Regions from separate parts of the Psychrobacillus sp. Z3-81 genome, predicted to be linked through region 2. Evidence: riboswitches for the same ligand, from Rfam matches in the RefSeq annotation. Region 2 holds a riboswitch; each other region holds the start of a gene.

Region 1 (7,928 bases), on a different contig from region 2:
ATGACCCATGATTGCTGAAGCCAAAGTAGATTTACCAGTACCATTTGGACCCATTACAGCATGGATTTCGTTTGTATTAATAGTTAAATTAACACCTTTTAAGATTTCTTTACCGTCGATAGCAACGTGTAAATCTTTTATAACTAAAGTCGACATTTAATAACCTCCATTTTTTAACTCTGAATGTAAACCATTCTAAATTATTATCATTCTAATCTTAACGCAAACAGAGGAGCCTTGCAATTCTTTTGGATTAGTTTCTTTTATATAATGTAAGGCAAATAGATTTCTTGCTTTTTCCCATAAAAAACCTTGATTTTTTATACAGCATCTATTACAAAGCATTTTCAATAAGGTGGACCTAATTGAGAATAGATGTCAGTATAACAATAAAAATGTTCACATCCACGTCTTACCCGTCAGGCAAAGCGCCAATGATTTCTTACTATTCAATCACAGTATATAAAAGTGGTTTTCATATGAGCTTGAATGAATACCAAGCTCATATCGTAGAATCTAAAACGGTTCTAACGGATCATTAAATAAAAAAATCCGGAAATATACTATTTCCGGATTTTTTACTTCTATAAGCCTCTGAAGGCTTGTGCATCTATTTTAGCTGCAATTTGCATACTTTTTTCATGGTCCTCTTGTCTTCTTTGCTCAACCTTTGTCCTCAACTCTTGACTGTTCCTTAAATCGTCATACCCAAAGCCATGTACTCCTCTAAACGCATTGTCCATTCTCTGTGTATAAGGCAATCCTTCGGTACTGATAATGAATCATCCCTTTCCATTTTTTAGTGTTCAGAACACTGATACCCTCCTCTCAATAATTAAAACATTTTATGGATAAATCATTACTATTATCCTAAAAATAAGATAAAGGCTTTATAAAATTAGAAATAATTTTTTTTTGGTAAAAAGCATTGAAATTTACCTCAAAAACGAATAATATTTGTAATGTCCTAAAAAATGTTCGTGTTTAAGAAAGAAGGTATGGAAAGAAATGAATATGTTTCGTATGAAAGAACATGGTACAAATGTAAAGACTGAGCTTTTAGCTGGGATGACTACATTCTTGACCATGGTATATATTGTAGTAGTTAACCCAATTATATTATCTGATGCAGGTGTGCCACTTGACCAAGTATTTATGGCAACAATTATCTCTGCAGTAATCGGTACATTGTGGATGGCACTGTTCGCCAACTATCCAATTGCAATCGCTCCAGGAATGGGGTTAAATGCATACTTTACTTATGCGGTTGTTTTAGCCTCAGACGGAAAAATAGATTATATCACTGCATTCTCCGCTGTCTTCGTGGCAGGTATCATTTTTATTATCTTGTCATTGACACCACTAAGAGAAAAGCTAATAGCTGTAATTCCTTCTAATTTAAAGCATGCGATTACGGCTGGAATTGGTTTATTTATCGCCTTTTTAGGACTTCGTATGGCGGAAGTAATTGTAGCAAACGAAAGCAATCTTGTTGGGCTAGGAGATTTAACTTCTCCTGGTGTTCTGTTAACCTTATTCGGTTTACTAATTACGGTTATTTTGATGATCCGCAATGTTCATGGTGCGTTATTTATCGGTATGGTTATTACAGCAATTGTAGCTATCCTGACAAATCAATTACACATTGAACAAGTAGTTGCTGTTCCAAGTCTTCCAGAGGGTATTTTAGTTTGGAATCCAATAGAAGCTATCGGAGAAGTTATCTCTTATAGTTTATATGGTGTTGTATTTTCATTTGTGTTAGTAACATTATTCGATACAACAGGTACAATGGTTGGTGTTGCAAAGCAAGCTGGCTTAATGAAAGATGAGAAGCTGCCACGTGCTCGCCATGCTTTACTAGCAGATTCTGTTGCTACAACAGTAGGTTCTATGTTTGGTACAAGTCCAACAACGGCATATATCGAATCCTCCTCAGGAGTAGCAGCTGGTGGACGTACTGGTTTAACAAGCTTAACGGTAGCTATTCTATTTATCGTCGCTTCCTTCTTCGGCCCATTAGTGAGCTCCATCTCAGGTGTAGCAGCTATAACATCACCTACATTAATAATTGTAGGTGCGTTGATGATAGGATCTGTGAAGGAGATTGACTGGAGCAAGTTTGACGAAGCATTCCCAGCATTCTTAGTTATCCTAACTATGCCGCTTACGTCTAGTATTTCAACAGGTATCGCATTTGGATTTATTCTCTACCCAATTCTAAAAATAGTAAAAGGGGAAGCGAAAAAAGTTCATCCAATGCTTTATATCTTCGCTATCCTGTTTGCAATCCAATTAGTATTTTTACCTCACTAATATACAAGTGACTGGGATAAATTGAATGAGAAATGCTTATGATTCTTTGCACGTATAGAATCATAAGTGTTTTTTATTGTGTTGAACCTTTCGTTCTCCGCATCGTCGGACGCTTGGAGTGGAGGCCAACAGGATGTTGGTCAGGAAAACGTTGTCACAGGATGTGACGTACTTAGGTTTCCCTCCCCCCGGTAAGCCAGCACCCATCGCTAACGCGCGTGGTTGTGCTGTCTTACCTCCCACCTTGCTCCCACAGGAGTCGCCGACGCTGCTACGAACCAATTAATGTCTCCCCTTATAAATATATTTCAATAAGAACTAACCCTTTGGAAGAATCTATTTTCAAATAACGGCCGTCTCCGTTACTAGATATAAATAAGAAGAGGTACCTTCTGCTTATAATTACGAAGAGAGTACCTCTTCTTTTATTTCTTTCTTATTTTACTGGTACGACAGAGCCGCCCCATTCATTTAAGATAAACTCTTGAATTTCTTCCGACGTCAACGCTTCCACTAAAGCTTTGATACGCTCATCCTCTTCATCACCAGCATTAACTGCAATCAGGTTCACATATGGTGAATCTGTTTCTTCAATTGCAATGGAATCCTCTAATGGATTTAATCCTGCATCGATTGCATAGTTTGAATTGATTAGAACAGCGTCTCCTTCTTCATTTTCATAAAGCTGAACCATTAAGGCTGATTCGTAGTTCGGATCAAACTCAAGGTTTTTCGGATTATCAACGATGTCGGAGATAGTTGCTGCAGTGCGGTCCACTTCTTCTGCTAGAGTGATTAGCCCAGCGTCCTCAAGCATTGCAAGAATTCGTCCATGGTCTGCAACAGAATTACTCATTAAAATAGTTGCACCTTCTGGAAGCTCTTCGATTGAATCATATTTTTTAGAATAAAGACCGATTGGCTCGATATGAATCCCACCCGCATTGACGAAATCATATCCATGATCTACAATCTGTGATTTTAGATAAGGCTCATGCTGGAAGTAGTTTGCATCTATCTCTCCAGATTCTAAGTCTTTGTTTGGAAGTACATAATCTTGGTATGTTTCAATTTGAAGCTCGATGCCCTGTTCTTCTAGCAATGGTTTAGCTTCCTCTAAGATAATTGCATGCGGTACGTTAGAAGCTCCTACCACTAACTTGTTGCTGTCATCGTCTCCACAAGCTGCTAATCCCACTGTACTTGCTGTTAAGAATAACCCTGCTAATAACTTTTTCATTTGACTATCTCCCTTATCGTTTATCGATTTTTGCAGTTATTGTATCTCCAGCCCACTGGATAATAAATACCAATATTAGAATAAGAATGGTTGCTACGAAGGTTACATCATCTTTACTTCTTTGAAAACCATCTTGGAAAGCAAGCGTTCCGAGTCCGCCCGCTCCGATAATTCCAGCCATAGCAGTGTATCCAACTAACGCCACCGCTGTAACTGTAATCCCAGATACTAAAGCCGGCATGGATTCCGGTAGAAGCACCTTCCAGATAATTGTGGAAGTTTTTGCTCCCATTGCCTTGGCAGCTTCTAGCACGCCTTTATCGATTTCCCTTAATGCAATTAATACTAGTCTCGCATAGAAGGGTGCTGCACCAATCACCAATGCAGGAAATGCTGCATTTGGTCCTCTCATCGTACCGATTAAAAACGTTGTGAACGGGATTAACAGGATTATTAGAATTATAAATGGTATGGATCGGAATATATTTACCACCGCTCCAGTTAGCCAGTTAGCTAGCTTGTTTGCCCATGCTTGATGGGGGCTTGTTAAAAACAAGAGAAGTCCTAAGGCTAATCCTAAGATAGCCGTAAGCAGAGTAGAAACTCCTGTCATATATACTGTTTCCCATGTTGCTTCCCACATTTTAGGCCAATCCACATTCGGAAGTAATGTTTCAAGCATGAGGAATCACCTCCGTATGAATCTTTTGAGCATGGATAAAGTCAATCGCTTGCTTAATAGCCTTTTCTTTTCCTTCTAGGTGAAGGAACAGTGTACCAAAGGCCCCTCCTTGTGTATGAGAGATATTCCCTTGAACAATATTGACCTCTAAATCCATTTGTTTAATTAATCTAGATAGAATTGGTTGCTCCGTTTGTTCTCCTACAAAAACTAGCTTTACCAGCTTACCATTTGGATAGAGCTCCCTTAGATTGCGAATGGTTTGAGTAGGCTGATTGGAATCAGATATCTGTGAAACAAATCGTTTCGTAATAGGTGCCTGTGGCTTTTGGAAAACCTGCAGGACATCTCCTAGCTCTACAATTTTTCCTTTTTCCATAACCGCAACTCGATTACAGATTTTTTGGATAACCTGCATTTCGTGAGTAATTAACACAATAGTAAGCCCGAGCTTTTCATTAATATCTACTAGTAAATCTAAAATAGAGTCTGTTGTTTCTGGGTCAAGCGCAGAAGTAGCTTCGTCACATAGCAATACCTCTGGACCATTGGCAAGAGCCCTCGCTATCCCAACGCGCTGTTTCTGGCCTCCTGAAAGCTGTGAAGGGTAAGAATCTCCTCTTCCCTCTAACCCAACTAATTCTAGAAGCTCCTTGACACGTGCTGCTCGCTTTTCTTTAGATACCCCTGCAATTTCTAGTGGGAATTCAATATTCTCTGCAACCGTTCTAGACCAAAGAAGGTTGAAATGCTGGAAGATCATGCTTACCTTTTGTCTGAAGTGTCTGAGCTTATCCTCACTGATTGCTGTTATTTCTTGATTGTTTACGATAATTTGCCCTTCTGATGGTTTTTCTAGACCATTCAACAAACGAATCATTGTGCTTTTTCCCGCACCACTGTACCCTATTATCCCGAAAATCTCTCCAGATTTAATTTCAAGATTTACATTATCTACTGCCACGATTTCTCCGTTTTTTGTAGCAAACTTTTTCGAGACTCCCTTTAAACTTATCATGTAAACCTGTCCGCCTTTCTATCAAAAAAACCCTTCTGCAAAAGAGCAGAAGGGGTGTAGGTAACAATAAATACCATTCATCCATTCTCTCATTTTTCAAAGCTTCTGCTTTGTGTGATTTGGCACCATTTCATTTTCATGACGGTTGCCGAGGCTTCATCGGGCACTTCCCTCTGCCTCTCTTAATAAGAGTTAGTTTTATTTAATTCACATATAGTATACTGCATATTATCATTATTATTAATCTACGTCAATACTTTTAATAGTTTCTATTAAATAGGGAACAGATTGAAAAGCATAAATTTTTCGAACAACCGCTCCATCTTTCGTGATTAAAAGACAAGGAACGCTTTCAATTTGATAGTCTTTGGCCACTTCTTGGATAAAATTAATGTTAGCCTGGCCTATAGGAACATCCACAAGTTCTTGGACAACCTCCATCATTTTATGGGCCACCTGGCAGGTCCCACACATGGGTGTATATAAATAAAACAAAGTCATGTTTGATTGGTTTTTATTCGCTTCCCATTCCTTGCGTGTCCATTCATTCATAAAGGCATCTTCCTATACTAAGAATTCTTTTTTCACCTTTATATTAACACGTTTCAAAATAGATGCCAAAACCTTCATCGGTGTATTTGCCACTTCTCCATACATTGGGTTTGTATAGAGATGTATAGCCTCGGGATATTCTTTTCTTACGATCGATCTAATTTGTTCTCCAGACTTATCGGCATCCAGAAATGCATAAATCGGAAGTCCATCATAAGGACTAAGAAGCTCCTCTAATTTCACATTGGATATCGTACCGTTTGTACATATAATTTCGGTTGGTTCATCTAGAAGTGTTAAAAGCTGAAGCTTATCTGACCTTCCTTCAACAAGAATAACTTGGTTACTAAAAATAGTAGTCATAGCTGCTTCTCTCCTTACTTCTTCCCTTTACCTTTATTATATGAAAAAAGCACCGATATTAACCGGCGCTTTGATTATTACTCTGCTATTAGTTCATCGTATTTTTCAGGGCTAAGTAAACTTTCAACTTCTTCCAAATCTGCTGGCTCGATTACAATCATCCATGCATTTTCGTAAGGTGATTCGTTTACAAATTCGGGGCTATCCTCTAACTCAGTATTCACCTCAACCACTTTTCCGCTGATAGGTGCATATAGCTCAGAAACCGTTTTTACAGATTCTACGCTTCCGAAAGGATCTCCAGCTTTGATTTCGTCGCCAACCTGTGGAAGCTCAACGAAAACGATATCTCCAAGCTCGGATTGTGCAAAATGAGTAATTCCGATTTTAGCTTTTCCATCCTCTACTTTTACCCATTCATGATCCGCTGAGTACTTTAAATCTTTAGGTGTGCTCATTTATATACCCCTCTCCAAAAATTATACATTCTACTATTATATTCACATACTTTTATAGTAAAAACAAGGTGATTTACTTGTTTTTCCACGTTTTCTCAAACTCGTCTTCCTTGAAACCGAGCGTTACATTTTTCCCGTCATACACAAGCGGACGTTTAATGAGCATGCCATCTGATGCAAGCAATGTAAGCTGTTCATTCTTAGCCATATTCGGAAGCTTGTCCTTCAGCTGAAGCTCTCTATATTTCATTCCACTTGTATTAAAAAATTTCTTTAATTCTATGTTACTTTTATCTACGATTTCTTCTAATAAATCCTTTGAAGGTGGATTGTCGACAATATGGTGATTCTCAAAATCAACATTATTATCTTTTAACCATTTACTCGCTTTGTTGCATGTACTGCACTTTGGGTAACCATAGTATTGTATCTTCATTTGATCTCACCCTTTTTCTTTTTATCATACTCATTCTCTCCTTCTTGAGCAAGCCATATAAAGGTAGAGGGGTAAATTACGGTGAGAATGGCCGGTTTTTAACCTTTTATAATGGTGGATTAGTTTGGCAAGTTTCTGCCATTATTTGCGGTTCGCCTGTGGTTTCTTGCGATGCTGTGTATGTTACTAGCGCAGGCTTATTGGTTACTTGCGGTTATGGGTCTGTTACTTGCGTCAGTGCTTGATTTACTTGGGTTGTCAGGGGGCGCATCACTATAAATTGTGGATGACATATAAGAAAAAGTTGATTGAAGTGTCGGCTGGCGACTCCCAGGGGATAAGCGCGTGCGGAAAATCCAATTGTTTCGGAAGCATCCGAAACAAGATGGAAAACTAAGAACGGCACATCGTGTGCCAACGTTTTCCTGAACAACATCCTGTTGTCCCGAAGCCGCGCCCCCAGGAAAGCGTCCAGCTAGAACGGAAATCAACCGCTTCATGTAAAAAGAAGGTCTCCATTGAGAGACCTTCCCCATAACTAATGATTAAACAACGAATTTTTCTGCTTCGATTAGCTTCACGGAAGCTTGGCGTTTTTTCTCGATTACGTTGTAAGGAGTGTAGCGTGTCAACTTGCGAAGTGCAGAAAGCATCATACGCAGGTTGTCGCCTTCAACAGAAGCGATTAGTGTTTCTTTTGCAGCTTTTTCGATTTCATCAAATGCTTCTTGGCAGAAGATTTCTGTGTAAAGAAGCTTTTGAGAAGCTTTTTCTGCTCCACTGCGGTTGATTGCTTTTTCTGTACGAAGCACTGCTGACTCCATTGCAAATACGTTGTTTGCGATGTTTGCAATGTTTACAAG
Region 2 (7,928 bases):
ATGGGGTGGTATAAGATATTATTGTCAAAGCATTTATCCAACAATTATTAGCCATTGCTTAGCGGATATTGGCATAATTGTCGTATATGTATTAGTTGTTTTAGGAGGTGTAGCTAGTTCATGATATCGTTTCATGATTTACATAATAACAGGGTGGAATTAAGCTTTAAGCCTAACCAATTTGATGTGGTGGCAAAGCATGTATTAGTGTTAGCCAAATATAAGAGGAAATGGCTAATGACGAAGCATCCAAAAAGGGGAATAGAGTTTCCAGGTGGAAAAGTAGAGGAAGGAGAGACGCTAGAGGAGGCTGCTATTAGAGAGGCATTAGAAGAAACTGGTGTACAGCTGGATGAATTGGAATGGTTAGCTGAATATAAAGTATTGGATAATCCGCCATTCTGTAAAGCAGTGTATGTTGGCAAGGTCAAGGAGATATTAGAGGGCCCCACTACACATGAAACAGATGGGATTATTTGGCTCTCCGAAGACGAATGGGATAATAATGGTGAGCTAAGCTTTCATATGAAGGATACAGGAATGCAAAACATATTAAAGAAGGTGAAAGCATATGAAACCAAGTGGAACGATTGAGCGACAAAGGGCTTATCCTTCCCCTAATCCGAACGTTCGATTAACCGAAATCACCTATTGGTCTAATGGTCTTCGAGTAAAGGGAATGCTTGCTCAACCTATCAAAGAAGGGGATTATGAAGGCCTGCTTTATTGCAGGGGAGGGATGCAGAGTCTGGGAATGGTTCGTCCAGCAAGGATTGCCCAATTTGCATCGCAGGGGCTCATAGTCTTTGCTCCCTATTATCGTGGAAATAGAGGGGGCGAAGGACGAGATGAGTTTGGCGGCGAGGATAGATGGGATGTAATGTATGGGATCGATATATTGAAGAAATTTTGTGCAAAGGAAAAGATTCACCTATTTGCCTTCTCCAGAGGAGGAATCATGGCCTTGTGGGCCGCTATTCTTCGAAAGGATATTGCTTCTTTGGTTACATGGTCTGGCGTTTCGGATATTTTTCTTACTTACAAGGAACGTATTGATATGAGAAGAATGATGAAAAGAGTGATAGGTGGAACTCCTAACAATATGCCAGAGGAATATATGGCTAGAAACCCTCTGCCTCATCTGGAGGACATCGAAGCCCCTGTGTTAATCATTCATGGAGAAAGTGATCAAAATGTCTCATTCGGTCAAGCAAAGGTTTTGGAAGCTGCCTTACTTGGGTATAACAAAGTGGTAGAAACTTGGTACTATCCAGATTTCACGCATTATTTTCCAAGCAAGGCAAATCGGCAGGTAGTAAAAGATGTGTGTCTCTGGATCAAAAACCAGAGAGGAAGATAAAATGGGACAGATTAGAGTCACAGTAGAGTCAATGAGTATAGAGGGGAAGGAAATGTATCCCGTTGATACAAGCTTTTGGGAGGATTTATGGGATCATTTCACAAATGATTTAGAAGAGGTAGTAATTCATTGTCTGAATGAAGAAATGGAACCGTGTGAAGAAATAAACCAAATTGCCTACCAAACGATGAACGCCTATATGCATAACGAGCTTACGGTTATGTTAAATGAAGAAAATCGTTTGTTCTTGCGTAACGGCTCTATTGACCCAGTAGTGGGCGGGTTAAAATGGAATCGAATGCTTTTCTATAAGGATGGAAAAGTCTATTTAGAGGTCAATCATTACGGCTCGGAGATAATATTTTACAACGTAGAAAAGAACATGGTAGAACAAGTTGAGTTTATCCTTCCTATCACGACGGAAGTTGACTATATCAGCTAAAGAGAACTGTCTTAAAGGTCATAATAGATGGCTTTTAGGACAGTTTTTTTGCATTGTTTTATTATATTGGAACCTACACAAGAACTAAAACAGAAATAATTATTTGGAAAAAGAAAAAGACTGAAGGAGAACGATGTTACTCGTCTCACTTCAGTCCTATTTATCCCGCATTAAGGGACTTTATTATGCGATTGGTCCGCCCTTTAAAGAAATGACCTCTGATACTGTACCAAATTTTTTAAAGTTGTCACGGAATGCTTGAGCGAGCTCTGCTGCTTTCTTATCGTAAGCTGCTTGATCCTCCCATGCATTACGTGGAACTAGCACTTCAGTTGGAACTCCTTCTACTTGAGTTGGAATTGCCAATCCGAAAACATCATCTTGAACAGTTTCTACGTCATTTAATTTTCCTTCAATTGCAGCACGCACCATTGTACGTGTGTATGATAGCTTCATACGGCTTCCTACGCCGTATTCTCCACCAGTCCAGCCGGTATTTACTAGGAAAACCTGTGCTCCATGCTCATCAATTTTCTTTCCAAGCATTTCAGCATATACAGTAGCATGCAATGGTAAGAAAGGTGAGCCGAAGCAAGTAGAGAATGCAGGCTGTGGAGAAGTGATTCCTCGTTCTGTACCAGCAAGCTTAGAAGTAAAGCCGCTTAAGAAGTGATACATTGCTTGTTCTTTCGTTAATTTACTGATTGGAGGTAACACTCCGAATGCATCAGCCGTTAAGAAAATAATTGTATTTGGATGACCCGCAACAGAAGGGTCTACTATATTATCAATATATTGAATAGGGTATGCTGCTCTCGTATTCTCAGTAAGTGAGTTATCTGCGTAATCAGCTACACGCGTATTCGCATCAACTACTACATTCTCTAAAACAGTACCAAATTTAATAGCATCATAGATTTGTGGCTCATTTTCACGAGTTAAATCGATACATTTTGCATAGCAGCCACCTTCGATGTTGAATACACCTTTATCAGACCAACCATGTTCATCATCACCGATTAATTTACGTCCAGCATCAGCTGATAACGTTGTTTTTCCTGTACCAGATAAACCGAAGAATAGGGTAACATCTCCTTGTTCACCAACATTTGCTGAACAATGCATTGGTAAAATGTTTTCTTCCGGCAATAAATAGTTCATAATAGAGAATATAGATTTTTTAATTTCACCAGCGTATTCTGTACCGCCGATCAGAACTACTCTCTTTTCCATGGAAACAATGATAAAAGTTTCGGAGTTCGTTCCATCTAAAGCTGGGTCAGCCTTAAAGTTAGGCGCGCTGATTACAGTAAAATCAGCTTTATGTGTAGAAAGCTCTTCGGAAGTAGGGCGGATGAATAACTGATGAGCAAACAAATTATGCCAAGCAAATTCGTTTATGACTTGGATGCTCAAGCGCGATTCAGGATCTGCACCAGCGAATCCATTAAATACGAAAAGTTCTTCTTGTTCTTTTAAATATTTCACTACTTTTATATATAAAGCTTCAAATTTTTCTGCGGAAATCGGTTGGTTCACAGGACCCCAATCAATTTTTGCTCTAGAGATAGGTTCATCCACGATATATTTATCTTGCGGAGAGCGACCAGTATATTTTCCGGTTTCTGCTTTCACAGCCCCGGTGGAAGTAAGTACTGCTTCTCCTCGAGCTGTTGCTTTTTCAACAAGCTCTGGCACTGATAATTGAAGGCAAATATTATTCCCGGATAACAATTGGGTCAGTTCACTCATAGTATCAATTGAATTCATGTGATATTACCATCCTTTTTTATATTTTCCCTCTACAGGTGGAGGTGGTTATCTGATATGTGAAATAGTATAACACATTTGACTATATAATCTATACTAATTAGCATAAAATTTTTAAACTGTGAAATTTTGGACAAAAATTATTGACTTCTATTTTATGTTTACGTATGATGATAAATTGAACGGATACTCTTATTCCGAGTCGGTGGAGGGATGTCAGGCCCTGTGAAACCCGGCAACCTGTAATACTATTATTACAAAGGTGCCCAACCTGAGACAAGGTATAGCCTTGATTGATAAGAGTGAAAGGTGTTTATGATATGAATCCCTTTCCTCATTGTTTATTTGAACATGAGTGAAAGGTTTTTTTATTTACATCGCCCTAAATCCTTGTGTGCCAAGTCCGAAACGGCTTCAAGTTTAATATAGGCTTGACATGGGAATGAGTACCGTATCAATTCCTGAGAGAAATCTCGCAGGATATAGGAGGAAAGCATTTTGACACAACGTCGATTATTTACATCGGAATCAGTAACAGAAGGGCATCCAGATAAGATTTGTGATCAAATCTCTGATGCTATTCTAGATGCAATTTTAGCAGAGGATCCTAATGCTCGTGTAGCTTGTGAAACTACCGTGACAACAGGACTTGTTTTAGTTGCAGGTGAAATTACCACATCTACGTACGTAGATATCCCTAAGGTAGTACGCACTACTATCAAAGAAATTGGATATACAAGAGCTAAATATGGTTTTGACTCTGAAACCTCTGCAGTGTTAACTGCGATTGATGAGCAATCTCCAGATATTGCTGCTGGTGTAGACCGAGCACTTGAGGCAAGAGAAGGCTCAATGTCTGATTCAGATATTGATGCGATTGGAGCAGGTGACCAAGGTCTTATGTTCGGTTATGCTTGTAACGAGACACCGGAGCTTATGCCATTACCAATCAGCTTAGCTCACAAGCTATCTCGACGATTAGCGGATGTTCGTAAAGATGAAACGTTACCTTATTTACGTCCAGACGGAAAAACACAAGTAACAGTAGAATACGATGAAAATAACAATCCAGTACACATAGATACAATTGTTATTTCTACACAGCACCATCCAGAAGTGACGTTGGAGCAAATCCAACAAGACCTGAAGGAGGTTGTAATCAAACCAATCGTCCCTGCTGAATTAATAAGCGATAAAACAAAGTACTTTATCAACCCGACTGGTCGATTTGTAATTGGTGGTCCTCAAGGGGATGCTGGATTAACAGGACGTAAAATTATTGTAGACACTTACGGTGGTTATGCACGTCATGGCGGTGGAGCATTCTCAGGTAAGGATCCAACAAAAGTAGACCGTTCTGCTGCTTATGCTGCACGCTACGTGGCAAAAAATATAGTTGCCGCTGGACTTGCAGATCGCTGTGAAGTTCAATTGGCTTATGCTATTGGTGTCGCTCAGCCAGTATCTATCTCTATAGATACATTTGGTACTGGTAAGATAACGGAAGCAGAGCTAGTAACATACATCCGTGAATTATTTGATCTTCGCCCAGCTGGTATTATTAAAATGCTTGATTTACGTCGCCCAATCTATAAGCCTACAGCAGCTTATGGACACTTTGGCCGTACAGACATCGATGCTCCTTGGGAGAAAACTGATAAAGCAGATGAGCTAAAGCAAAAGGCAGGAATTTAAAGAGAAAGAGACTTTCGTAACAGAAAGTCTCTTTTTTATTTAAGGAAAAATCATCATAATAGACAAAATGATAAATGTATATTTTTAGATTAGATATAGTGTATATACGTAAAGAATGCCTGTCCAATTACCACGCCATGTTTTCGCTTCTCTTATAGAAAGCTTATAAGAGTGATTTATAATATTTTCCTTTTTCTACGTATTCATTTATGATTCGATCCATATCTTTTTTGTCCTCATCATTTAATTCTCTTACGACTCTTGCTGGGTTTCCTAAAGCTAATGTATTTGGTGGTATTTTCTTGCCTGGAGGAACTAAACTTCCCGCGCCAATGAAAGCACCTTCTCCAATTTCAGCTCGGTCAAGAATGATAGAGCCCATTCCTATTAAAGCTCTCTTTCGAACAGTACACCCATGTAATGTCACCTGATGGCCGATGGTCGCTTCATCTTCAATAACTAAAGGATTATTTGGGCTTTGATGAAGACAGCTCAAATCTTGGATACTCACTCGGCTGCCAATAATTGTTGGAGCGACATCTCCACGAATTACTGAACCAAACCAAATAGAAGTGTCAGGACCTATCGTCACATCCCCTGTGATCGTTACATAATCAGCGATATAGGCGCTCTGGTCTATTTTTGGTTCCTTACCTTTAAATGGATAAATCATTTTTTACTCGCTCCTTTGTATTTTAGAATATAATTAATGGTATCAAACTAATAATTTTTCAACAATAATGAGGTGGTTGTCATGTGGAAATGGGAAGCAGAAGAAAAACCGAAAGCTGTCGTTGTGATTGTTCATAGCGCATATGAGCACCATAGAAGGTATGCATGGTTAATCGAAAAGCTAAGAAGCTCCAACTGCCATATTGTGATGGGGGACTTACCAGGACACGGAGAGCTCGTAAAGCCAGATGCTGTTCACGAGGAATCCTTTGATGAGTATTATGATTATATAAAAAAAGCACTGAAAGTTGCTTTAGAATATGATTTGCCTATATTTTTGTTAGGACATGGTCTTGGAGCCACATTAATAATGAAGGTTTTCAATAAGCTTGAAATAGAATGTGCTGGAGTTATCCTAACCTCTCCATGGTTAGAACTGAAAAAAACTCCACCAAAATGGACAAATGCATTGGCAAAGCTTTCTGTACAGCAAAAGATACATCATGATATTCATCTGAAGGAGCTTACAAGGAATTATGAGGTTTTTAGACTCCTGCAGGACGACCATGTCTATCGTTCTGTTATTACAAATGATTGGTATCGAGAGCTTCATTTGTTAATGAAAAGTATTCAGCATTCGACCGAATCGATTAAAAACATACCGATATTAATCATGACTGCTGAAAGAGATAAGATTATAGAAACGGCTCCTGTAAAAAGCTGGCTTAAGAAACAGGAACTTTCTGAATTTCAATGGAAGGAATGGAAGAACTGTTATCATGATCTGTACTTAGAACCAGAACAAGAAGAAATATTCGCTTATAGCCATTCCTTTATCGATAATGTACTACGTTCTATTGGTTATATTATCTAACTTGGTTCTATCAAACATACAACTAGTAAGCTAGTATTGCTCCAAAATAAAATCCTTGAGACTAGAGCGTCACAAGGAATCTGTCTAAAGTAGAAGAGGGTCTGCTCTTTAAGGAGTAGGAACCCTCTTTTTCATTGTTTCGTTATAATCGGTTGCTTCCATTAATGCTTTTTCCTCCGTAGGAATACGGACGGAAAGCATGGCAAAGTTTAAAAGAGTAAATAATATTGCTGTAAAATATGCTTGAAACATTAATGGTAATAAAAGAATCTCAGCACATACTACTACATAATTCGGATGGCGAATAAAGGAGTAGGGCCCCTTGGCTACTACCTTTGCTCCAGGCAAGATGATAATCTTTGTATTCCAAAATTGCCCTAGAGACATTAGACACCAAACTCTCATACCTTGCACTAAAACAAATAGGCCAAATAGATATGGGAAAATAGGGGATAAGCCTTTTTCCACCAACAGAACCTCTAGTAAGAGAGAAAGGAAAAAACTCACGTGCAGGGCTATCATGATAGGATAATGAGAGGCACCCACTTCATAAGCTCCTTTTGCTAGCATCCTTTTCTCATTCCTTTTTGCAATCACTACCTCAATAAGTCTTTGGAGAATTACGAATGAGAGAATGATAGTAAATATCATGCTAGTCCCTCCATTTCAATAGAACTGCTTCCCCGCAAAAACCAGGACCTAGTGCCACTAGTAATCCATGTTCTTCTGCAGGGATATCCTGCAACATGAACTGTTCTAAAACATACAGCACAGTAGGAGAAGACATATTTCCATGTTTTTTTAAAACCTCTCTAGAAACAGATGTCTGATTCGTGTGTAAGTGAAGTGTATCCTCGTATGCTTGAAGAACTTTCTTACCGCCTGGATGGGCAACGAAATGTTTAATCTGCTCACTAGATAACTGTTCTTCAGAAAGGAATTCACTCATAAAAGGGCCTAGCCATTTTGAAATAATGGAAGGAATACTTTTAGCAAAAACAACATGTAATCCACTATTTTTCACTTCCCAGCCCATCACGTCCTCGGAATCTGGCATCCATTTGGACGCAGTGTTCACAATTGAAGGTACAGGCTTCTTGAGTTTCACATCTGCT
Region 3 (7,928 bases), on a different contig from region 2:
AGTTTTCGAAAAGCGTCCTGACCAGATATATCATTATAAGGATCTGCTTCCGCATACCCTAAAAGCTGTGCTTCTGATAACGCACTCTCAAAGGAGCTTCCTTCCACACGCATTTGAGTAAGAATATAGTTGGAGGTTCCGTTTAAGATACCTTGAATACGCTTAACTGAATTGACCTGTAGTAAGTTTTTTAGTGTCTTAATAATCGGTACTCCTCCAGCTGTAGTAGCCTCAAAACCAACGTACACTCCTCTAGATTTTGCTCTCTCCTGCAGTGGGATGCTGTATTTTGAAAACATTACTTTATTTGCAGTAATAACATGACATCCTTTGTCAATCGCCCTGCATAGATAGCTATATGCTGGCTCTTCATTCACGATGGCCTCAAATACCACTTGAAGTCCCGGTATATTCTCAATATCCTCAAAATCATCCGTGACTAAAACACCTGGTGTCTCAGGTCTTTCCTTCCCTAGATCTCTAATCAGAATTGCACTAATTTCAATGTCTAATCCCAATGACTTTTTTAAGTCTTCTCGTTTTTCATTCACAATGTGATATATACCTTGACCTACTGTCCCAAAGCCTAAGATTGCCGCTTTAATTTTCGCCATGATGTTTCCTCCTCAGAACCCGTACAACCTGAGCCAAATCGTACTGAAGTAAATTTTCCAATCTTTCAACGATTGATTATTTTACTTATTGTAGACCATTTTAACCCAAATCACAACAAAAATTCTATCTAGAGAGGACATTTGTTTTTTCTAGAAGAACTCTACCAAGCGCCTCCTTTAAATCTTCGACTGATTCTAAGCCCACTGATAAGCGAATTAAATCCTCGGTTACACCTGTCTTTACTAAATCCTTTGGAGTCAGCTGCTGATGGGTAGTGGATGCTGGGTGTATAATCAGCGATTTTGCATCTCCTACGTTTGCAACATGAGACCAAATTTCAATATTGTCGATGATTTTTCGACCCGCTTCTTTTCCACCCTTTACTCCAAAGGTTAGAATGGAGCCATATCCTGATGTTAAGTATTTTTTTGCAAGCTCATGAGTCGGGTGACTTTCAAGCCCTAAATAGTTGACCCATGTCACTCCTTCATGCTGTTGTAAGTATTCAGCTATCTCCTGTGCATTTTCATTATGCTTCGGCACCCTTAAATGAAGTGTCTCCAATCCTTGTAAGAAGGAAAAGGCAGCCTCCGGGCTAAGAGAGGGACCAAAATCTCTTAACAGCTGTACTCTCAGCTTAATAGCAAACGCTACATCTGGTACATCAATGCCGTAACGTAATCCATGATAGGTTACATCTGGCTCCGTGAAGCCTGGGAACTTATCAGAGTTCCAGTTAAAATTACCACCGTCTACTACGACTCCACCGATTGTTGTTCCATGACCTCCAATCCACTTTGTTGCAGAGTGAATCACCACGTGAGCTCCATGCTCAATTGGATTGCAGCCATAAGGTGTCGCGAATGTATTATCCACCAGTAATGGAACTCCCACCTCATTTGCAATGCTTGCCACTTTCTCTACGTCCAACACATTGAGACTTGGATTACCGATTATTTCAGCAAAGAATCCCTTTGTTTTGTCCGTAGTTGCTTCTCGGAAGCTTTCTGGATTGGTTGAATCAACAAATTTTACGGTAATGCCGTACCTTGGGAGTGTATGGGCAAATAAATTAAATGTTCCTCCATACAAATTCTCAGCTGCAATTATTTCATCGCCTGCTCCTGCAATATTTAAGATAGAAAAAGCAATAGCCGCCATCCCAGAGGAAAGTGCGACAGCCGCTGTTCCTCCTTCTAATGCTGCAATACGTTGTTCAAACACATCAACTGTTGGGTTCGTAATACGGGAGTAAATGTTACCAGTTTCCTTTAAAGCAAATAAGTTTTGTGCATGCTCCGTGTCTTTAAATACATAGGAAGTCGTTTTGTGAATGGGTACCGCTCGTGAGCCAGTGACAGGGTCCGGTTGTTGTCCACCGTGCAGAAGTAATGTTTCTTTGTGAAGATTAGTCATTTGAATTCCTCCAATTTAGTAGTTTAGATGGAATGCTGGAGGCCTCGAGAGGATATTGAACAAGAAAACCCCTCTTCTAGTAATGAGAAGAGGGGACTGTTTGACTTGTTCCTCCTCTTATCTTCCAAATCCAACTAAATGGATTTGTAGGATGTAGCACCTTCCAGTAAAAACTGGGGTTGCTGGACTTCGTAGGGCCTATTCCCTCGGTCTCTCTTGATAAGAGTATTTGGTTTGTATTTCCATCTTGTTACACAGTTTAGCTCCTCTTCTTTTATTCGTCAAGGAAAATAGTTAAAATTCTGAAACTTTTTTGTTCTTACACTCGTTTAATAAAAGGAATACCTTGGAAAGGGGGAACGTAAAATGAGTATTTGGGTATATGGAGTTGCAACTCTTTTCATCGGATATCTTCTTGGGTCAATTCATGGTTCGAAACTAGCACAATTTTTTAGTGGTGTGAATATTAAAAAGGAAGGCCTAAATAATTCTGGTGCATCTAACGCAACCATTGTACTTGGCTGGAAATATGGCATTCTTGTTGGGGTAATCGATATATTAAAAGGCGCCGTTATGATCATTGGCGTTCGATTGTTTGCTCAATATACAGAGATTTTTTCTCCTGCACAGTTAGATTTTTTACTCTATTTAGCTGGGGCTGCTGTAATCCTAGGACATAACTTTCCTATTTACACACGCTTTCAAGGAGGAAAAGGTACTGCTTCCATTATCGGAGTATTACTTGCATTGCATTGGCCGGTAGGGCTTGCCGCATTACTGCTACTTATAGCAATCACTATTATAACGGACTATTTATTAATCGGAGTTTTTGCATTTTACATCGTTTTCGTAGCAGCATCTTTCTGGGTAGCAGACGGATTAGGTCCTGTCATAGTTGCCAGCTTTCTGTTCTTGATGGCCCTTCTACTTCATCGCGAGAATGTTCAGCGACTAATGAAAAAGGAAGAGCGAACACTTTCATCCGTTATTAAGAAGAAAAAGCCTTCAACCTAAGGAGCATACATGAAAAGAAAAATGAGGTGGATTGTGCTAGTACCCGTTTTTATCACCTTTTTTGTTGGAGGAGGATTATGGTTACTAACTGGCAAATGGCTAGAGGATGGACTTAAGCCAGCAGCAGATGGCACAAATGAATATGCAATCGTATTAGGAGCAAAAGTCAAAGAAGGAAATATCCCATCCTTGGCACTTCGTTATCGACTAGAAGCCGCTTTGGAATATGCCCAATCATATCCACACATCAAACTAGTAGTCTCTGGTGGTCAGGGACCTGATGAGGATATAGAAGAAGCAGTTGTAATGAAAGAATACTTGGTCGAACACGGGATTGAAGAGGAAAGAATCATTCTGGAAAATAAATCTACCTCTACTTATGAAAATCTACTATTCTCTCAGGAGATTCTGCCTGATGACGTGGAAGCTGTCACTATCATCACTAGTGATTTCCACTTGCAACGGTCCAAGATAATTGCCGAGGGGCTTGGTTGGGATGCAGACGTAGTTCCTGCCGAGACACCACCAGTAACCGAGGCAAAGCTGAGACTAAGGGAACGTGTAGCATTACTAAGGACATTTATCACTGGACAATGAAACTCTGCCTATGTGGACGGCAGAGTTTTTTAATTGGAGTAAGGGGTGGGGCAGCTAGGATTATTGATTTTCCGCTTCCTACTGGTGGGTTGGCCGTTACTCTCAGTTAGGCGTCGGTTACTCTCATTCGGTGATACTTTATTCTCGGATGGCTTCCCGTTATTCTCGCTGGGAGGCTATTGACTCTCATTCAGCTGATTTACTCTCGTTCGAGGTTACTTTACTCTCGGATAAGGCGAAGTTACTCTCACTCGATTTCCACCTCTTACTGGGTCAGCCGTTACTCTCGCTCGGAGGCTATTTACTCTCACTCAATTTCCCACCTCTTACTGGGTCAGCCGTTACTCTCAGTTAGGCGGTGGTTAATCTCATTCGGTGACACTTTATTCTCGGATGGCTTCCCGTTACTCTCGCTCGGAAGCTATTTACTCTCATTCAGCTGATTTACTCTCGTTCGAGGTTACTTTACTCTCGGATAAGGCGAAGTTACTCTCACTCGATTTCCACCTCTTACTGGGTCAGCCGTTACTCTCGCTCGGAGGCTATTTACTCTCACTCAATTTCCCACCTCTTACTGGGTCAGCCGTTACTCTCAGTTAGGCGGTGGTTAATCTCATTCGGTGACACTTTATTCTCGGATGGCTTCCCGTTACTCTCGCTCGGAAGCTATTTACTCTCATTCAGCTGATTTACTCTCGTTCGGAGGCTATTTATTCTCGGATAGAGCAATTTTACTCTCACTCGATTTCCAATTCTTACTGCTCTAGACGTTACTCCCTGTTCCATCTCCGCCTTACTAATTAGAATATTCTACTACTTAGAAGACCAATTCCCCTATTCAAACAACGATACCTTTATCTCTTTACCCATTCCGTATACTAGCTGTGCATGAAGCTGGCCTCTATGGTGATAGAGGTGAGCTACAATCTCTAGCAGCCATTCAAATCTTGAGTAGGTAGCCCCCCAATAGGAGGTTGCCTGCTCCTCCAATTGATTTTCGGAATATGCTTTATAGGTTGCAGATAGATAAGCAAAGTTTTCTAGTGCTGCCCTTTTTAAATCCTCTACACTTTCGAATTTTAAATAGGAATAGAATTCATTCATCTCTTCCTGTCTATAGCCATTTGCGATAAGGAGATCCGCCTTGCAAATCGTTACCAGATGTTCCAGCTGCTCCTGGATCGACCGCTTTTCAGAAGATGGTCTTACCGACAACTCTTCCTCTGTTAGCTGTTCCATGATAACTAAGACACTATCTAACGCAATTTTTATTTGATTCAAAGCACTGTCACAATAATGATTCATACATTTTTACGCGCCTTTATAATAAAGGTCGGCGGAAGAAATTCCGCTTTTTGATTGGAATACCATTTAGTTGGTGGAGTCTCTCCCTCCGGCATTACAACGTCATCGACTACTTTTTCGATGGCAAAGCCACATTCTATCAGTGTATTAATATATGTACTCAGCTTCCGATGGAACGTAATTACTTCACTATGCCACGCTTCGTTATATTCCGGTCCTTCTTGATTGTATGACTTCTGGAAATAAAATCTCTCTTCTCCATAGGTAATCCGATCATGTAAGGGATGCTCCCAGCTAAAAATGAAAACTCCTCCAGGCTTTAAATAACTTGCAACGTTGGATAGAGTTTTCTTTAAATCCACGGTCCAGCCTAGAGCATAGATTGAGTAGACAACATCAAAATATCCCACAGGAAGCCCCGGATTTTCCTCCATCGGTGATTCAAACAATGACACTTTTACCGACTGATTCGCCAGTACATTCGTGGCAGTCTCTATCTGTTTCGTGGACATATCTAGACCCCACAGCTCACTTGCACCATTCTTACTCATATACTGCAGAGAATGCCCACTGCCACAACCTATGTCTAACACATTTCTTCCCTGCAAATCACCGAACAGCTGAAGTATATCCTCTGATGGTGCATATGGACCATAATCTGGTAGTGCCGTTCTACCAAAGAAGCGTTCCGCCGATTTTTCCCAGCCCGCTTTATTTATTGCTAACATATCATTCATGTACATTCCTCCCCATAACCCCATTCTATAAGGTATGTTTCCATTCCTTCTTGACGGAGAATACATTCACGTAATAAAGAAGTTCTTATCTTACAGGACTTACTAATAGTAATTCTTATTTCATAGACTCTCGTACTTTTTCAGGAATCATTACTACTTCTGTTTGTAAATGAACCGGTTTGTATGTTTTATCGATACACTCTTCCCAATATTCAAGGTGCTTTTTATCAATCCAGTGTTCTGATTCCTCCACCTCGATTCCGTCGGTCCCTTGAACAGAGTACCAATATAGATACTCTTCTCCGTTTAAGATTTCTCGAAAAATCGTCTCGACATACATTTTTTCGCCTTCGAGTGTCATCAGAACATCTTCCATATTTTCGTTTAAGTAGCCTAACCACTCATTTACTTTTTCTGTTTTACCTGGTTTCACTCTAAATCTCGTACACTCTATATTCATTCTCATTCATCCCCTTACACTTTCATTCGTTAATATTCTTACACCATCTCTTTTTATCAGCTCTTCACCCAGTAGACGCTCCCATCGTCCTTTCGATCTAAAAATCCATACTGGATAAGGTAGCGGCGTAATGTTACATAGTCATCATAGATGCTTTTTAATACCTCATTGACTTCTTTTTCTGTGTAACTTTTTCCTTCTTCGAACCGTTTAATAATTACTCGCAGGACACCAAGCTTCTGCTTTTCCTTTTTCGGAAATTTGACCAGCATCCCTTCAACACCTTGAGGAAATAGCTTTTTCTCAAGCACTTGCTGCTCTTCCTGCGTCATATTGTATCGGTCATCCACCATCGTTGCATTCTTATGCGGAGCAAGAAATGCTGGGGCATGTAGATCCTTTTCCTTTAACAGCTCCATCAAGGTCAAAAATATTTTCGCTTGTCGCTCCTTTTCCTTTAATACAAAACGATGATTACGTATAGTAGAAGCGCTACCAATTTGAAGCTCCTGCTGAATCTCTTTGTCATTTTTCCCTTCATAAAAGAGAGCTAGCAGGCTATTTTGATGATCTGTTAAACCAGTAACCTTCTTATTCAACCCTATTAAATATTGAAAAACAGATCCGTGCTTTTCCTCAATATGAAGCTTTGTATAGCGCTCCGCCTCGTATAACACTTCTTCCTTGGGATAAATAATTCCCTTTTCAATTTTTTCTCCGCACAGTAAGCACTCAAATGACTCGGAACTCTCTGTATACCCCCTCTTCAGCTCCTCCATATTGGCGTCCCAAAAGTTTTCTATTAACTCCACGAACAAACAACCCCTTAAAATGTTTGATTTTTTATAAACATATTATATAATTGTCTATATAATGTCAACTGACAATTTAATGTATTGAGATTTATCTGAAAATAAAGCACAATTAGAAGGAATATAGTTATTCCAAAGGGGGAAAAACATTGGTTACTTTTAAGGATTATGAGTATAAGAGACCCGAATTAGTGGAAATGAAGACAAACTTTCACGGTCTTTTATCTAAGTTAAAGGAAGCTTCTACGTTAGAGGAACAAAACAGCATTATCGAAGATTTAAATACTATTCGCAACAATTATTCTACACAAGCCAACTTGGTGTACATTAGAGCTTCTATCGATACACATGATGAGTTTTATCAAAAAGAGAGAGATTATCTTGATGAAACTGGACCAGAGGTAGAGGAGCTAATCACAGAGTATTATAAAATTCTAGTAGCTTCGCCTTTCCGTAAAGAGCTAGAGGAAAAATGGGGAAGCCAACTATTTGATCTAGCAGAGTTTCAAATAAAAGCCTTTTCTCCTGAGGTAATTGGCCTAATGCAAAAAGAAAATAAACTAAGCTCGGATTATTCAAAGCTAGTGGCTTCTGCACAGGTCGAATTTGAAGGTGAAATATACACACTGGCTCAATTAGGGAAGTTTACTGAGTCAACAGATCGCGAAACACGTAAAAAAGCAAGAGAAACATCAGCTAGCTTCTTCTCTGATAATGAAGAAAAGTTTGATGATATATACGATCAATTAGTAAAAACACGTCATGAAATTGCGACAAAGCTTGGCTATAAAAACTTTGTAGAGCTTGGTTATGTTCGCATGAATCGTATCGATTATGATGCAGCTATGGTGAAAAACTTCCGTGATCAAGTAAAGGAATTTATTGTCCCATTAACTACAAAGCTGTATGAGCGTCAAGCGAAGCGCATTGGCGTAGAAAAGCTAAAATTCTATGATGAACCACTTAACTTTT

Evidence for each region. Region 2 has a riboswitch for S-adenosylmethionine ahead of metK (methionine adenosyltransferase). Riboswitches for the same ligand answer to the same signal wherever they lie in the genome.
Region 1: it holds a riboswitch for S-adenosylmethionine, as region 2 does, so the genes downstream of both, AC1ECF_RS05890 (methionine ABC transporter ATP-binding protein) here and metK (methionine adenosyltransferase) in region 2, are expected to answer to the same signal.
Region 3: it holds a riboswitch for S-adenosylmethionine, as region 2 does, so the genes downstream of both, AC1ECF_RS16830 (O-acetylhomoserine aminocarboxypropyltransferase/cysteine synthase family protein) here and metK (methionine adenosyltransferase) in region 2, are expected to answer to the same signal.

What each region holds. Positions count from the first base shown of each region.
Region 1 is NZ_JBWQPU010000004.1:54,965-62,892, forward strand. It holds gene sufC (Fe-S cluster assembly ATPase SufC) at 1-156, opposite strand, end outside; gene AC1ECF_RS05870 (YuzK family famiily protein) at 585-761, opposite strand; gene AC1ECF_RS05875 (NCS2 family permease) at 1,015-2,316, shown strand; gene AC1ECF_RS05880 (MetQ/NlpA family ABC transporter substrate-binding protein) at 2,753-3,556, opposite strand; gene AC1ECF_RS05885 (methionine ABC transporter permease) at 3,570-4,238, opposite strand; gene AC1ECF_RS05890 (methionine ABC transporter ATP-binding protein) at 4,231-5,256, opposite strand; SAM riboswitch class I at 5,343-5,448, opposite strand; gene AC1ECF_RS05895 (thioredoxin family protein) at 5,497-5,808, opposite strand; gene AC1ECF_RS05900 (toprim domain-containing protein) at 5,821-6,171, opposite strand; gene gcvH (glycine cleavage system protein GcvH) at 6,249-6,629, opposite strand; gene AC1ECF_RS05910 (arsenate reductase family protein) at 6,703-7,065, opposite strand; gene AC1ECF_RS05915 (acyl-CoA dehydrogenase family protein) at 7,611-7,928, opposite strand, start outside.
Region 2 is NZ_JBWQPU010000014.1:70,393-78,320, reverse strand. It holds gene AC1ECF_RS14475 (CPBP family intramembrane glutamic endopeptidase) at 1-124, shown strand, start outside; gene AC1ECF_RS14470 (NUDIX domain-containing protein) at 121-594, shown strand; gene AC1ECF_RS14465 (alpha/beta hydrolase family protein) at 572-1,360, shown strand; gene AC1ECF_RS14460 (hypothetical protein) at 1,362-1,802, shown strand; gene pckA (phosphoenolpyruvate carboxykinase (ATP)) at 1,986-3,572, opposite strand; SAM riboswitch class I at 3,762-3,875, shown strand; gene metK (methionine adenosyltransferase) at 4,068-5,267, shown strand; gene AC1ECF_RS14445 (gamma carbonic anhydrase) at 5,431-5,940, opposite strand; gene AC1ECF_RS14440 (alpha/beta hydrolase) at 6,022-6,813, shown strand; gene AC1ECF_RS14435 (isoprenylcysteine carboxyl methyltransferase family protein) at 6,922-7,464, opposite strand; gene AC1ECF_RS14430 (type III polyketide synthase) at 7,466-7,928, opposite strand, start outside.
Region 3 is NZ_JBWQPU010000022.1:18,516-26,443, reverse strand. It holds gene AC1ECF_RS16835 (homoserine dehydrogenase) at 1-614, opposite strand, end outside; gene AC1ECF_RS16830 (O-acetylhomoserine aminocarboxypropyltransferase/cysteine synthase family protein) at 739-2,031, opposite strand; SAM riboswitch class I at 2,146-2,257, opposite strand; gene AC1ECF_RS16825 (glycerol-3-phosphate acyltransferase) at 2,398-3,045, shown strand; gene AC1ECF_RS16820 (YdcF family protein) at 3,055-3,642, shown strand; gene AC1ECF_RS16815 (DinB family protein) at 4,477-4,947, opposite strand; gene AC1ECF_RS16810 (class I SAM-dependent methyltransferase) at 4,944-5,684, opposite strand; gene AC1ECF_RS16805 (DUF6176 family protein) at 5,800-6,144, opposite strand; gene AC1ECF_RS16800 (DUF2087 domain-containing protein) at 6,201-6,956, opposite strand; gene AC1ECF_RS16795 (M3 family oligoendopeptidase) at 7,154-7,928, shown strand, end outside.